Regions from separate parts of the Enterobacter nematophilus genome, predicted to be linked through region 2. Evidence: predicted binding sites of a transcription regulator. Region 2 holds the regulator's gene; each other region holds the start of a gene.

Region 1 (5,141 bases), on a different contig from region 2:
TTCCGGTGGTGGGGCTTGCCAGTGCGGCTATACTGCTGGATGAAACGCTGAGCGCGCTGCAGTTGCTCGGTGCCGTGCTGATCATGGCCGGTCTGTACATCAACGTGTTTGGCCTGCGGGTTCGCCGGGCGGCGCGGGTAAGGGGATAGGGCATAAAAAAGCCCCGCATCTGCGGGGCAAAAACGAATCAGAGGCCGTGCTGATTATAATAAGGCACGCCTAATTCGTCGGATTTGTCGCTACCAGCACCCATGTGGTTGAAATCATAAGGCGACTGGTCATGTGCTGACGGCAAAATCATCGTGTCATGATTATTTTGCTGCGTTGCACCTGGGGTTTGCTCCGCGAAGGTCTGGCTGGAAAACAGCACCAGCAAGGCGAGGGCGGCGGAGGCGGTAACTTTCATTTTTTCCTCGGTTACGTCTTTTACAGGCGATGATTAACTACAGTGTTTTAACGGATACAGGTAACGGGATTCACCCGGCACGCTGGTGATTCGGTACTTATGAGGCGGCACGTCAAAATAGTTCTTGAACGTACGCGTGAGGGTTTGCTGTGATTCAAATCCGTAACGCTCCGCCAGATAAAGGATCGGTTCATTGCTTTCTTTCAGCTTCTGGGCAATTTCCGTCAGCTTGCGGCTGCGAATATATTGACCTAATGAATGACCGGTCTCTTTTTTGAACATCCGTTGCAGGTGCCATTTGGAGTAACCTGAACGCTCTGACACTTTTTCAAGGGAGAGCGGCGATTCCAGGTTATCTTCGATCCAGTCCAAAATGCTATGAATAGTGATAGCGTCAGTATTGCGTCTGGACATCGTCATACCTCTTTTTTCTGTTTACGGCAGTATTTTCTTCAGCAAAAGCTCAAGGGTTGCCACTTCATCTGCCGTTAAGTTTTTTGTTAGTTCCTGATGCAGTGTTTGTCCTACTAATTGATGACATTGCTCGCACATAGCCGCACCATCGCTGGTGAGCCTGACCAGTACGCCGCGTTTGTCATTCGGGTTAGGGCTTCGTTCTACCCATCCTTTGCAGACGAGACGATCGAGCATGCGGGTTAACGCACCCAGATCGACAGAGAGCACCTTTTTCAGCTCAACCGGCGTGATACACACTTCGCAGCGAATGGAACACAGCACTTTGAACTGTGTTGCGGTGATATCCAGCGGTGACAGGTAGTCATTGAGCAGGCGATCTTTTTTCTGGTTAACCATATGAATAAGACGACCCAGCGGAACAACGTCGTTAAAGATATCACTGGTGCTTTTCACAATGGTTGCCCTGGCAAGTAGTTTAATCACGGCAGATATTATTGCTCAGGCAAGTATAAGTCAACTGAATGAATCAGCCGATGCCACGAATTGCTAAAACGTTTCATGAACTCTTTTTGAAGGCTTTCAAATCATATAGATAACGGCAGATTATCTTTACCGGAAGAAAATAATCGTTACGTTGCGCGCATGGCTGAACGTCATGCTTTCACCCTATAATTGCGATGTTAAATGTGGATAAGGACAACGACGCACTATGTTGGATTTGATTAAAGCAATTGGGCTTGGGCTGGTGGTACTGCTGCCGTTGGCTAACCCGTTAACGACGGTGGCGCTTTTCCTCGGACTGGCAGGGAACATGAACAGCGCCGAGCGCAATCATCAGTCGATGATGGCTGCAGTGTATGTATTTGCCATCATGATGGTGGCCTATTACGCCGGGCAGCTGGTGATGAACACCTTCGGGATTTCCATCCCTGGCCTGCGTATCGCCGGGGGGCTGATTGTGGCATTTATCGGTTTCCGCATGCTGTTCCCGGCGCAAAAAGCACACGAGTCGCCCGAGGCGGCCAGTAAATCCGAAGAGCTGGAAACTGAGCCGAGTGCCAATATCGCTTTTGTACCGCTGGCTATGCCCAGCACGGCAGGGCCGGGTACCATCGCGATGATCATCAGCTCCGCGTCGACGGTGCGCGACAGCGCAACCTTCCCGGACTGGGTGCTGACGGTTGCGCCGCCGCTGATTTTTGCGATTATCGGGCTTACCGTCTGGGCGTCGCTGCGCAGCTCCGGTGCAATTATGCGCTGGGTAGGCAAGGGCGGTATCGAAGCGATTTCCCGCCTGATGGGCTTCTTGCTGGTCTGTATGGGCGTGCAGTTTATTATTAACGGCGTGCTGGAGATTATTAAGACTTATCATTGATGTGATTGCCGGGTGGCGCTGTGCTTACCCGGCACATGCACACGTCACCCGTGCTGCCCCTGTTCCTCCAGCGCCACCGGCCACTTGCGGAAGATGAGTACCGACCAGATCAGCGCCACCAGGGCCGGAATCGCCCCCAGATAGCCAATCGCGGACATCGACACGTGCAGGCTAATCTGATTGCCCACCAGCGCCCCCGCGCCAATCCCCAGATTGAATATCCCCGAGAACAGCGACATCGCCACGTCCGTGGCATCCGGCGCCAGTGCCAGGACTTTCACCTGCATGCCGAGACCAATAATCATGATCGCCACGCCCCAGAACAGGCTGAGGATCGCCAGCTGGCTTTCGCTGCCTGACGCAGGCAGCAGCAGCACCAGGCACGCCAGCAGCAGGCCGATGGCGCTGCTCACAAGCGTGGAGGCATGCTGGTTACCCAGTTTGCCGAACAGCACGCTGCCAATAATGCCCGCGCCGCCGAGGATGAGCAGTAAGAGGGTGGCAAAGTTATCGCTAAAGCCCGCGACCACCTGCACAAACGGTTCAATGTAGCTGTACGCCGTGTAGTGCGCGGTGACCACGATAACGGTGAGCAGGTAGATACTCAGCAGCGCCGGGCGACGCATCAACAGCGGCAGGCTTTTCAACGAGCCGGAGTGTTCGCTTGGTAGTTTTGGCAGCAGCTTAATCAGACACACCAGCGTCACCAGCGCGCCCATGCCGATGGCGAAGAAGGTGGTACGCCAGCCGAAGTACTGCCCCACGATGCGGCCAATGGGCAGCCCCAGCACCATCGCCAGCGCGGTACCGGTGGCAATCAGGCTCAAGGCCTGGGCGCGTTTACCCGCCGGCGCGAGCCGAATAGCCAGCGACGCGGTGATCGACCAGAAGACCGCGTGGGCAAAAGCAATGCCGATGCGGCTAATGACCAGCACCGTAAAATTCCACGCCATAAACGACAGGACATGGCTGGCAATGAACAGGGCAAACAGGCCGATCAGCAGCCTGCGCCGCTCCATCTGGCTGGTGAGCAGCATAAACGGCAGCGACATCAGCGCTACCACCCAGGCGTAGATGGTCAACATAATGCCCACCTGCGCCGTTTCCATCTGGAAGCTTTCGGCTATGTCAGACAACAGCCCAACCGGAACAAATTCTGTGGTGTTAAAAATAAACGCGGCAATGGCCAGCGTGACCACGCGTAGCCACGCAACTCTGCGGGAAACTGTGTTCGTTGTCATAGGGATGTCGGAGATTCGTTGCTGGAAAGAAGAGGAGACGATCTTAAAACGTCGAACGGCGAAAACTCAATCATTATGTGACGCAGATCTCAATATTTACCTTATGAAAGCGGTAGCCGGAGGCGCTGTTTTCATTGAATATAAAAGTACAACACAGCAAAAACGGGCGGTAAGACAATGCAGGAGATTGATTTTTATCTGGTAGATGCGTTCAGCGATACCTCGTTCGGCGGCAATCCCGCGGCGGTTTGTCCGCTGAACGAATGGCTGCCGGATGAAACGTTACTGAAAATGGCGCAGCAGCATAACCAGTCGGAAACCGCATTTTTCGTCTGCACAAAAGGCGGCATTGAGCTACGCTGGTTTACCACGCTCACTGAAGTCAATCTCTGCGGCCACGCCACCCTGGCCGCCGCGCACGTTCTGTTTAATGAACTCGATTACCCCGACTCGCGGATCCACTTTGATACCGCCTCTGGCCGCCTGACGGTCAGCCGGGAGGGAGAGTGGATGACGCTGGACTTCCCGGCGTGTCCGACCCGTGAAGAGACGCCGCCGCCGGAGATGCTTGCGGCGCTCGGTATCCGCGATTACGTTGAAGCCCGCAAAGGCCGCGCCTGGGTGATTGTGCTGGAAAACCGCCAGCAGGTTGAAGCGCTTGCCCCGCGCTTTTCGGCGATGATGCCGGGCGAGCATAAGGTGAGCGTGACGGCACCGGGCGAAGGGGAATATGACTTTGTCAGCCGCTTCTTCTCGCCGGGCGTTTCCGTTCCGGAAGATCCGGTCACCGGATCCGCGCACACGATGCTGATCCCCTACTGGAGCGAAAAGCTGGGGAAAACGGCGATGTTTGCCCGTCAGGTCTCGGCGCGCGGCGGGGATGTGCGCTGCGAGCTGAAAGGGGGGCGCGTATTGATGAGCGGTCAGGCGTCGTGCTACCTGAAAGGCACTGTGTATCTGCGCTAAAACTGATAACAAGAGAGGAAGAGACAATGCGGGAAATTGATTTTTATCTGGTGGATGCCTTCAGCGACAAAACCTTTGGCGGCAACGCGGCAGCGGTATGTCCTCTGGAAGAGTGGCTCCCGGACGAGACGCTTCTCAAAATGGCGCAGCAGCATAACCAGTCGGAAACCGCCTTTTTTGTGCGCACCGACGGTGGATTTGAACTGCGCTGGTTCACCACGCTGCATGAAATTAACCTCTGCGGCCATGCGACCCTCGCGGCATCACACGTTATTTTTGAGTATCTGGACTATCCGCATACGGAAATCCACTTTACCACGCGCTTCGTGGGCGAGCTGACGGTCAAACGCAGCGGCGACTGGCTGACGCTGAATTTCCCCGCGTGGTCGACGGAGGTCGTTGATAACCCACCGCCAGCACTGTTTAGCACGCTGGGCATCCCGGCGGCAAAAGAGGTCCGCGTCGGGCGAGACTACATCGTGGTGCTGGAGAGTCAGCGGCAGGTGGAGGCGCTAACGCCGGATATTGGCGCGATGGTTCCGCTGGATAAAATGGTCTGCGTGACCGCGCCGGGCGAGGGGGAATATGACTTCGTCAGCCGCTTCTTCTGCCCGGGCGAAGGGGTGCCGGAAGATCCGGTTACCGGGTCCACGCACAGCATGCTGATCCCCTACTGGAGTGAAAGGCTGGGTAAGACGTCGCTTAACGCCCGCCAGGTGTCGTACCGCGGCGGGGA
Region 2 (5,141 bases):
ACCAGGCTAAACGGGGTACAATTCGGAAGGTATAGTAAATTTCTGACAAGAATCAGCATCGCCCTTATGACCCAAATCATTCCCTCAGACTTCGACTTTGCGGCCGAAGACAGCACCGAGTTCGTGCCCATGCGCGGCGTGGCTAACCCCCACCTGCAAACCATGCTGCCGCGCCTGATTCGCCGCAAGGTGCAGTTCACTCCGCACTGGCAGCGGCTGGATTTGCCGGACGGTGATTTTCTGGATCTCGCCTGGAGCGAAGATCCCGAACAGGCGCGCCATAAACCCCGCCTGGTGGTGTTTCACGGTCTGGAAGGCAGTCTGCACAGCCCCTATGCACATGGGTTAATCCAGGCGGCAAAAGCGCGCGGCTGGCTCGGCGTGGTGATGCACTTTCGAGGATGCAGCGGTGAGCCGAATCGCCAGAAACGCATCTATCACTCGGGTGAAACCGAAGATGGCACCTGGTTCTTGCACTGGCTGCGGGATAATTTCGGCACCGTGCCGACGGCGGCGGTGGGCTATTCGCTCGGCGGAAATATGCTGGCCTGCCTGCTGGCCAAAGAGGGCGACAGCGTACCGCTGAATGCCGCCGTCATTGTCTCCGCACCGTTTATGCTGGAGCAGTGCAGCTACCACATGGAAAAAGGCTTTTCTCGCGTCTATCAGCGCTATCTGCTCAACCTGCTGAAAGCCAACGCGGCGCGCAAGCTGAAGGCCTATCCGGATACCCTGCCGGTAAGCCTGCGCCAGCTGAAAAAGGTGCGCCGCATCCGCGAGTTTGACGATCTGATCACCGCCAAAATTCACGGCTTCGCCGATGCTATCGACTATTACCGACAGTGCAGCGCTATGCCGCTGCTCAGCAAAATCACGCAGCCGACGCTGATTATTCACGCTAAAGATGACCCGTTCATGGATCATCATTCTATTCCCGCACAGGAATTCCTGCCTGACAACGTTCACTACCAGCTGACCGAACATGGCGGCCACGTGGGTTTCATCGGCGGCACGCTGCGCAGGCCGAAAATGTGGCTGGAAGCGCGAATTCCTGACTGGCTTACTCCTTATCTGGACGGTGCAAAATGATCATTCCCTGGCAGGATCTGGCTCCCGAAACGCTCGATAATCTGATTGAAAGCTTTGTATTACGCGAAGGCACCGATTATGGTGAACATGAGCGTTCGCTTGAGCAAAAGGTCAACGATGTAAAACGCCAGCTGAAAAGCGGCGACGTGGTGCTGGTGTGGTCAGAACTGCATGAGACGGTCAATATCATGCCCCGCAACGCGTTTCACGGCTGATCTTCCAACCTTTTCAGTCAGGGAGTTGCTATGTCTGCCAGACATCCCATTATTGCCGTTACGGGCTCGAGTGGTGCGGGAACCACCACCACCAGCCTCGCTTTTCGCAAGATTTTCGCCCAGCTGAATCTCCGTTCGGCGGAGGTCGAAGGCGACAGCTTTCACCGCTATACGCGGCCTGAGATGGACATGGCGATCCGCAAGGCGCGCGATCTGGGTAAACACATCAGCTACTTCGGCCCGGAAGCCAATGATTTCGGCCTTCTGGAGCAAACCTTCCGCGAATACGGGCAGAGCGGTACCGGGCAGTCCCGCAAATATCTGCACACCTACGATGAAGCCGTACCGTGGAACCAGGTGCCGGGCACCTTTACCCCCTGGCAACCGCTGCCGGAACCCACCGACGTGCTGTTTTATGAAGGACTGCACGGCGGCGTGGTCACGCCTCAGCACGACGTGGCGCGCCATGTGGATCTGCTGGTCGGTGTGGTGCCGATCGTTAACCTGGAGTGGATCCAGAAGCTGACGCGTGACATGAGCGAGCGCGGCCATTCGCGCGAGGCGGTGATGGACTCGGTAGTGCGCTCCATGGAAGACTACATCAATTACCTCACGCCGCAGTTCTCCCGAACCCACATTAACTTCCAGCGCGTGCCGACGGTGGACACCTCCAATCCGTTCGCGGCGAAAAGCATCCCGTCGCTGGATGAGAGCTTTGTGGTGATCCACTTCCGCAATCTTGACGGCATTGATTACCCCTGGCTGCTGGCGATGCTGCAGGGCTCATTTATTTCGCACATGAATACGTTAGTGGTGCCGGGCGGAAAAATGGGGCTGGCGATGGAGCTCATCATGACGCCGCTGGTTCAGCGACTGATGGAAGGGAAGCAGATTCCGTAAACATGTTCCCTCTCCCCGTGGGAGAGGGTTAGGATGAGGGCATCAACACGCACGATGCCCCATGAATCACGCCTCGATCACTTCATACGAATGGGTGATTTTTACCGCTTTCTCCAGCATTAACGCCACAGAGCAGTATTTCTCGGCAGAGAGATCCACCGCGCGTGAAACCGCCGCGTCTTTCAGCGCTTTCCCGGTAACAACAAAGTGCAGATTAATGTGGGTGAACAGGCGCGGCGCCTCTTCGCGACGTTCTGAGGTGAGTTTAACCTCGCAATCCGTCACGTCATGACGACCTTTTTGCAGAATCGACACCACGTCGATCGCGCTGCATCCACCTGCCGCCATCAGCACCATTTCCATTGGGCTCGGCGCTTTATCGCCGGAGTTACCATCCATCAAAATCTGGTGTCCTGACGCGGACTCGCCCAGGAACGTTAAACCTTCAACCCACTTCACGCGCGCTTGCATATTCATTAACTCCAACGTTGCATTTTTGGTGACAGATTACGCGTGCGTTACATTTCTCGCAATGGAAGGCGACCTGCATCATGCTGAAGCGAGACACCAGGAGACACGCGGCGAAAGCTATGCTAAAACACTCAGGATGCTACAGTAATACATTGACGTTACACATGTATGCAGAGGACATCAAACTTTACTGGCTGCGAAACGTTACGACAGCCGACTTCCCAGGGTATGGGTAAGAATTCGATTGCAACCCCAGAGTCCGGATGCATCTGATGACTCTGGTGACAGCTTATAACAGAGGATAACAGCGCATGGTGCTTGGCAAACCGCAAACAGACCCGACTCTCGAATGGTTCTTGTCTCATTGCCACATTCATAAGTACCCATCGAAGAGCACGCTGATTCACCAGGGTGAAAAAGCGGAAACGTTGTATTACATCGTCAAAGGCTCGGTGGCAGTGCTGATCAAAGATGAGGAAGGCAAAGAGATGATCCTTTCTTATCTGAACCAGGGCGATTTTATCGGTGAACTGGGCCTGTTTGAAGAAGGCCAGGAACGTAGCGCCTGGGTTCGTGCAAAGACAGCATGTGAAGTGGCTGAAATTTCTTATAAGAAATTCCGTCAACTGATTCAGGTAAACCCTGACATCCTGATGCGTCTTTCTTCCCAGATGGCGCGCCGTCTGCAGGTGACGTCAGAGAAAGTGGGTAACCTCGCCTTCCTGGACGTGACCGGCCGCATCGCGCAGACCCTGCTGAACCTGGCGAAACAGCCAGACGCGATGACCCACCCGGACGGCATGCAAATTAAAATTACCCGTCAGGAAATTGGTCAGATCGTCGGTTGCTCCCGCGAAACCGTGGGCCGTATCCTGAAAATGCTGGAAGATCAAAACCTGATCTCCGCCCACGGTAAAACCATCGTGGTTTACGGAACCCGTTAATCCTGCTCAAACGGCGTGCCATCGCGAGGTGTCACGCCGTTTTTGTCTCTTTTCCCCATGTGGCGCAGGCTGATATATCACCCGGAAGTTAACTACGCACTGCGACAAACGCTGGTGTTGTGTCTTCCCGTGGCCGTGGGCCTGATCCTGGGACATCTTCAGCAGGGCTTGCTGTTTTCCCTCGTGCCCGCCTGCTGCAACATTGCCGGTCTGGATACGCCCCATAAACGCTTTTTCAAACGCCTGATAATTGGCGGTTCGCTGTTTGCAGGCTGTAGCCTCGCGGTGCAGCTTCTGCTGGCTCGCGATATTCCCCTGCCGCTGATCCTGACCGTGCTGGCGATGACCCTCGGCGTCACCGCCGAAATCAGTTCGCTCCATGCCCGTCTGCTTCCCGCGTCACTCATTGCGGCCATCTTCACCCTGAGCCTCGCCGGGAATATGCCCGTGTGGGAGCCGCTGCTGATCTACGCCCTCGGCACGCTGTGGTACGGGCTGTTTAACTGGTTCTGGTTCTGGCTGTGGCGGGAGCAGCCGCTGCGCGAATCGCTGAGCCTGCTCTACGTGCAGCTTGCGGATTACTGCGAAGCCAAATACACCCTGCTCACCCAGCATACCGATCCGGAAAAATCCTTACCGCCGCTGCTGACGCGCCAGCAAAAGGTGGTGGATCTGATAAGCCAGTGCTATCAGCAGCTGCATATGCTCGCCGCCAACAAGAACCACGAATATAAACGGCTGCTGCGCACCTTCCAGGTGGGGCTGGACCTTCAGGAGCATATCTCCGTTAGCCTTCACCACCCGCAGGAGGTGCAAAAGCTGGTTGAGCGCAGCCATGCCGAAGCGGTGATCCGCTGGAACGCGCAGACCGTCTCCGCGCGCCTGCGGGTGCTGGCCGATGATATTCTCTACCACCGTTACCCCACGCGCTTTAACATGGACAAACAGCTCGGCGCGCTGGAGAAAATTGCCCGCCAGCACCCGGATAACCCGGTCGGCCAGTTCGCTGCCTGGCACTTCAGCCGCATCGCCCGCGTGCTGCGCACCCAGCGACCGCTTTATCCCCGTGACCTGATGGCGGATAAACAAAAACGTCTGCCGCTGCTGCCGGCGCTGAGAAGCTACCTGTCTCTGAAATCTTCCGCCCTGCGCAACGCCGCAAGAATTAGCGTCATGCTCAGTATCGCCAGCCTGATGGGCATAGCGCTCCACCTGCCGAAACCGTACTGGATCTTAATGACCGTGCTGTTTGTTACCCAGAACGGCTATGGCGCCACGCGAGTGCGCATTCTGCACCGGGCAGGCGGCACGATGGCGGGGCTGATCATTGCGGGCGTGACGCTGCACTTTCACGTGCCAGAGGGCTATACCCTGGCAGGCATGCTGGCGATCACCCTGGTAAGCTATCTCATCATTCGCAAAAACTACGGCTGGGCGATGGTGGGCTTTACGGTGACGGCGGTATACACCCTGCAGCTGCTTACGCTTAACGGCGAACAGTTCATCGTTGCCCGGCTGATCG
Region 3 (5,141 bases), on a different contig from region 2:
TCATAAAGGTGAAAACCCGGCCATCGATAGCTACAGCGCGTTTTTTGATAACGGGCATCGCCAGAAGACGGCGCTGGACGCGTGGTTACGTCACCATGAAATCACGGAGCTGATCGTGCTGGGTCTGGCGACGGATTACTGCGTGAAGTTTACCGTGCTGGACGCGCTCCAGCTGGGTTATACCGTTAGCGTCATCACCGACGGCTGTCGCGGGGTGAACATCCAACCGCAGGACAGCGCTCAGGCGTTTATGGATATGGCCGCCGAAGGCGCAACGCTGTATACGCTGGCAGACTGGCTGGAAACGCAGGCGTAGCCTTTTTAGCCGGGTGGCGCTGACGCTTACCCGGCCTACCTTTCCCCGTAGGCCGGGTAAGGCGCAGCCGCCACCCGGCAAAAACCCTCCCCAATCCTCATAAAGTGAACTCCCTCGCATCCTAAGCGAAACGGCAATGCTATTCTCTTCAGGCTGTTTTTTCGCCACGCTTTTTCTGTGGCGTGGTTATTTTTATTAGGTCAAAGAGGAACTTGTATGAAACGTTTGCCCCTGCTGGCAGCATTACCCTTGCTTTGCGCGTCGCTTGCTTCCGCCGCGCCTCTGATGTCCGTGGGCTACTTTAACGGGGGTGGCGATGTCACCGCCGGACCGGGTGGCGATATCAATAAGCTGGACGTTCGTCAGATCACCCACCTGAACTACTCGTTTGGGCTTGTTTATAACGACGAGAAAGACGAGACCAACGCCGCGCTGAAAGATCCGGCGAAACTGCATCAAATCTGGCTGTCGCCAAAAGTGGCGTCCGATCTGGCTCTCATCCCCACCCTGCGTAAACAAAACCCGAACCTGAAAGTCCTGCTCTCCGTTGGCGGCTGGGGGGCGCGCGGTTTCTCTGGCGCAGCGGCAACCAAAGAGAGTCGCGCGGTGTTTATCCGCTCCGCGCAGGAGATTGTTGAGAAATACGGCCTGGACGGGATCGATCTCGACTGGGAGTATCCGGTCAACGGCGCGTGGGGGCTGGTTGCAAGCACGCCCGCCGACAGGGATAACTTCACCGCCCTGCTGAAAGAGATGCGCGACGCGTTCGGGCAGAAAAAGCTGGTGACCATTGCGGTGGGCGCGAATGCGGAAAGTCCGAAAAGCTGGGTGGATGTCAAAGCCATCGCCCCGCTCCTCGACTACATCAACCTGATGACCTACGACATGGCGTACGGCACCCAGTATTTCAACGCGAACCTGTATGACTCCAGCGCCTGGCCAACGGTGGCTGCCGCCGATAAATACAGCGTCGATTTTGTGGTGAACAACTATCTGGCCGCCGGACTTAAGCCAAAGCAGATGAACCTCGGGATCGGTTTTTACGGCCGCGTACCGAAACGTGCGGTTGAACCGGGCATTGACTGGAGCAAGCCGGACGCGCAAAAAAATCCGGTCACCCAGCCCTACTTTGGAACGCATGAGATCGACCTGTTTAAGTCGCTCGGCTATGACCTGACCAAAGATACCTACGTGAAGTACAACGATATCGTGAAGAAGCTGCTGAACGATCCGCAGAAGCGTTTTACCGAGCACTGGGACGACCAGGCGAAGGTACCGTGGCTCTCGGTAAAGGGTGCCGATGGCAACGCGCTGTTTGCGATTTCGTATGAGAACCCGCGTTCCGTCGCGATCAAGGCGGACTACATCAAAGAGAAAGGCCTCGCCGGGGCGATGTTCTGGGAGTACGGAGCGGACGACAATAATCAGTTAGCGAAACAGCTGGCGGAGTCGCTCGGGATCCCGCATAAGTAGTAAGACATCAAGCCCTCTCCCCGTGGGAGAGGGCTGGGTGTAAGGGCATCAGCCCGCACCGTTATTGCATTTTCATCGTCGCAATCGGCTTCGGCGTGATGCCAAAATCTTCCTTCAGCTCGCGCTTGCTCTTCATCACCATCTGACCGTTGGTGTCGATAGTCATGTGCTGCGCGTCAGTGTTGTTGCGCGCCTGCCACAGCATCACCAGCTGCAGACTGTTCTCTTTTTGCTCAGGCGTCAGGGCCACACCGTCGGGCCATTTACCCAGCTCAACGGCGGTCACCAGACGCTGATAAACTTCCGGGGTCATCCCGTTAATCATGTCCTCAATATTCACGATCTCTCCCTTTTAAAGGAATAATTTGCTGAATCGTTTTTTCAACCTTTGATCTGGTCGCCGTTTTCATCGTCGCTGAAGCTCAGAGAAGCTGAGTTTACGCAGAAACGCTCACCCGTTGGCTGAGGACCGTCCGGGAAGACGTGGCCCAGGTGCGCGTCGCAGTTGCCGCAGCGAATTTCCGTGCGCACCATACCGTGCGACGAGTCCGTCAGATAGCGGATTGCGTCATCGCTCACCGGCTCGTAAAAGCTCGGCCAGCCGCAGCCGGAGTCGTATTTCGTTTGTGAATTGAACAGCGGGGCATCACAGACCAGACAGTGATAGATGCCGTCTCGCTTGTTGTGCAATAAACGCCCGGTAAATGGCGGCTCCGTGCCGTGGTTCTGCGTCACGTAAAACTGCATTTCTGTGAGGTTTTTTTTCAAATCGTCAGGGTTGCGTTGGTTCGACATATGCTTACATCTCGCTGTAGAAACAGACATCTTTTAACCCGGATTCTAACAAAACATTAACACCCTTGCGTGCACTTTTGTTCTAAACTTATGTGTCGCGAAAAGGCGGTCAGGCAATTGTGATCATGTTCACATTTTTATCCTGCAAGGACTTTAAAATTCCGGGCGCAGCCCCCATGTGGTTGCAAGCTCAAAGGGAAAGTGAGGCGAGTCAGTCGCACAAACGTTAGTCACAGGATTGATTTGTCGCAATGATTGACACGATTCCGCTTGACGCTGCGTAAGGTTTTTGTAATTTTACAGGCAACCTTTTATTCACTAACAAATAGCTGGTGGAATATATGACTATCAAAGTAGGTATCAACGGTTTTGGCCGTATCGGCCGTATTGTTTTCCGTGCTGCTCAGAAACGTTCTGACATCGAAATCGTTGGTATCAACGATCTCCTGGACGCTGAATACATGGCGTACATGCTGAAGTACGACTCAACTCACGGTCGTTTCGACGGCACCGTTGAAGTGAAAGACGGCCACCTGGTTGTTAACGGCAAAACCATCCGCGTTACTGCTGAGAAAGACCCAGCTAACCTGAAATGGAACGAAATCGGTGTTGACGTTGTTGCTGAAGCAACCGGTATCTTCCTGACCGACGAAACTGCACGTAAACACATCACTGCGGGTGCGAAGAAAGTTGTTCTGACTGGTCCTTCCAAAGACAACACCCCAATGTTCGTTCGCGGTGCAAACTTCGAAACTTACGCTGGCCAGGACATCGTTTCTAACGCATCCTGCACCACCAACTGCCTGGCACCGCTGGCTAAAGTTATCAACGACAACTTCGGCATCATCGAAGGTCTGATGACTACCGTTCACGCGACCACCGCTACTCAGAAAACCGTTGACGGCCCGTCTCACAAAGACTGGCGCGGCGGCCGTGGCGCGGCTCAGAACATCATCCCATCCTCTACCGGTGCTGCTAAAGCTGTAGGTAAAGTACTGCCAGAACTGAATGGCAAACTGACTGGTATGGCGTTCCGCGTTCCAACTCCTAACGTATCCGTTGTTGACCTGACCGTTCGTCTGGAAAAAGCTGCTTCTTACGAAGAAATTAAGAAAGCAATCAAAGCTGCTTCCGAAGGCGCAATGAAAGGCGTTCTGGGCTACACCGAAGACGACGTTGTATCTACCGATTTCAACGGCGAAGTGTGCACTTCCGTGTTCGATGCTAAAGCAGGTATCGCACTGAACGACAACTTCGTGAAACTGGTTTCCTGGTACGACAACGAAACTGGCTACTCTAACAAAGTACTGGACCTGATCGCTCACATCTCCAAATAAGTTGAGATGAGTGATTGATCCAAAAAGGCGACTTCGGTCGCCTTTTTTATTGTTTTTAGACAGAGGATTGCTTAATGATTAATAAAATTTTTGCACTTCCGGTAGTCGAACAACTTACCCCTGTGCTCTCCCGCCGTCAGATTGACGGTGCCGACGTTATCGTCGTTGACCACCCGCGCGTTAAAGCCTCCGTGGCGCTGAACGGCGCGCACCTGCTCTCCTGGAGACCGGAAGGCGAAGCGGAAGCGCTGTGGCTGAGCGACGCCACCTCGTTCAAAAAAGGGGATGCGATTCGCGGCGGCGTACCGATCTGCTGGCCGTGGTTTGGCCCGTCCGCACAGCCGGGTTTGCCTTCTCACGGTTTCGCCCGTAACCAGCAGTGGACGCTGAAGGCTCATAACGAAGACGACAACGGCGCTGTGCTGACCTTTGAGCTGCAGGCTAATGACGAAACCCGCGCCCTGTGGCCGCATGATTTCACCCTGTATGCCCGCTTCAAGCTGGGTCAAAGCTGCGAGATTGAGCTGGAAGCCCACGGCGAGTTCGACACCACCTCTGCCCTGCATACCTACTTCAACGTTGGTGACATCAGCGCTGTGAAGGTGAGCGGCCTTGGCGATACCTTTATCGACAAAGTTGATAACGCGAAGGAAGGCAAACTGAGCGACGGCGTTCAGGCGTTCCCGGACCGTACCGACCGCGTCTATCTGCACCCGGAAGCGTGCAGCGTGATCCACGACGGTGCCCTGAACCGCGGCATTGAGGTGGTTCATCACCATCACAGCAACGTGGTGGGCTGGAACCCGGGCCCTGCCCTCTCCATCAGCATGGCCGACATTCCGGATGACGGTTACAAAACGTTCGTCTGCGTGGAAACGGCCTGCGTGACCACCCCGCAAAAAGCGAGTGAAGAAAAGCCGTCTCGTTTAGGGCAGACGATTCGCATCGTTAAGCGATAATGTCGCTGCACCGCACTAAAGCAAACGGGGCGCAAGCGCCCCGTTTTGATGCAAAGATTGCACCGCAATAATACACAATCAGAACTTGTAGGTCACACCCACAGAGAAGATGCCAGCCCAGGACTTATCAACCATCGGGCTATCCTTCACTTCGTCACTCAGACGTTCGTAACGACCGGTGCCATAGACGTTCCAGTCGCCAAGGAAGTTGTAGCTCGCGGTCAGCTCCAGGTAAGGATCCCAGCCGTCATCGGCGCTGTA

What was found. Region 2 encodes CRP, which controls carbon source genes, mostly activating them, when cyclic AMP is high. Its sites were predicted from a motif close to ATGTGANNNNNNTCACAT; they were not measured.
Region 1: the regulator CRP is predicted to act here: its motif matches at 3,515-3,532, upstream of OSH03_RS01245 (PhzF family phenazine biosynthesis protein).
Region 3: the regulator CRP is predicted to act here: its motif matches at 2,702-2,719, upstream of msrB (peptide-methionine (R)-S-oxide reductase MsrB).

The regions. Positions count from the first base shown of each region.
Region 1 is NZ_JAPKNE010000001.1:265,756-270,896, reverse strand. Features, by position in the region: gene eamA (O-acetylserine/cysteine exporter) at 1-149, shown strand, start outside; gene marB (multiple antibiotic resistance protein MarB) at 188-406, opposite strand; gene marA (MDR efflux pump AcrAB transcriptional activator MarA) at 440-820, opposite strand; gene marR (multiple antibiotic resistance transcriptional regulator MarR) at 842-1,276, opposite strand; gene OSH03_RS01255 (MarC family NAAT transporter) at 1,533-2,198, shown strand; gene OSH03_RS01250 (sugar transporter) at 2,243-3,439, opposite strand; gene OSH03_RS01245 (PhzF family phenazine biosynthesis protein) at 3,617-4,405, shown strand; gene OSH03_RS01240 (PhzF family phenazine biosynthesis protein) at 4,432-5,141, shown strand, end outside.
Region 2 is NZ_JAPKNE010000008.1:20,338-25,478, forward strand. Features, by position in the region: gene OSH03_RS17975 (hydrolase) at 67-1,089, shown strand; gene OSH03_RS17980 (YheU family protein) at 1,086-1,304, shown strand; gene OSH03_RS17985 (phosphoribulokinase) at 1,335-2,204, shown strand; gene OSH03_RS17990 (OsmC family protein) at 2,271-2,675, opposite strand; gene crp (cAMP-activated global transcriptional regulator CRP) at 2,987-3,619, shown strand; gene OSH03_RS18000 (YccS/YhfK family putative transporter) at 3,677-5,141, shown strand, end outside.
Region 3 is NZ_JAPKNE010000001.1:709,941-715,081, forward strand. Features, by position in the region: gene pncA (bifunctional nicotinamidase/pyrazinamidase) at 1-316, shown strand, start outside; gene chiD (chitinase ChiD) at 533-1,789, shown strand; gene OSH03_RS03350 (YeaC family protein) at 1,851-2,129, opposite strand; gene msrB (peptide-methionine (R)-S-oxide reductase MsrB) at 2,171-2,584, opposite strand; gene gapA (glyceraldehyde-3-phosphate dehydrogenase) at 2,926-3,921, shown strand; gene OSH03_RS03365 (D-hexose-6-phosphate mutarotase) at 3,996-4,880, shown strand; gene OSH03_RS03370 (MipA/OmpV family protein) at 4,959-5,141, opposite strand, start outside.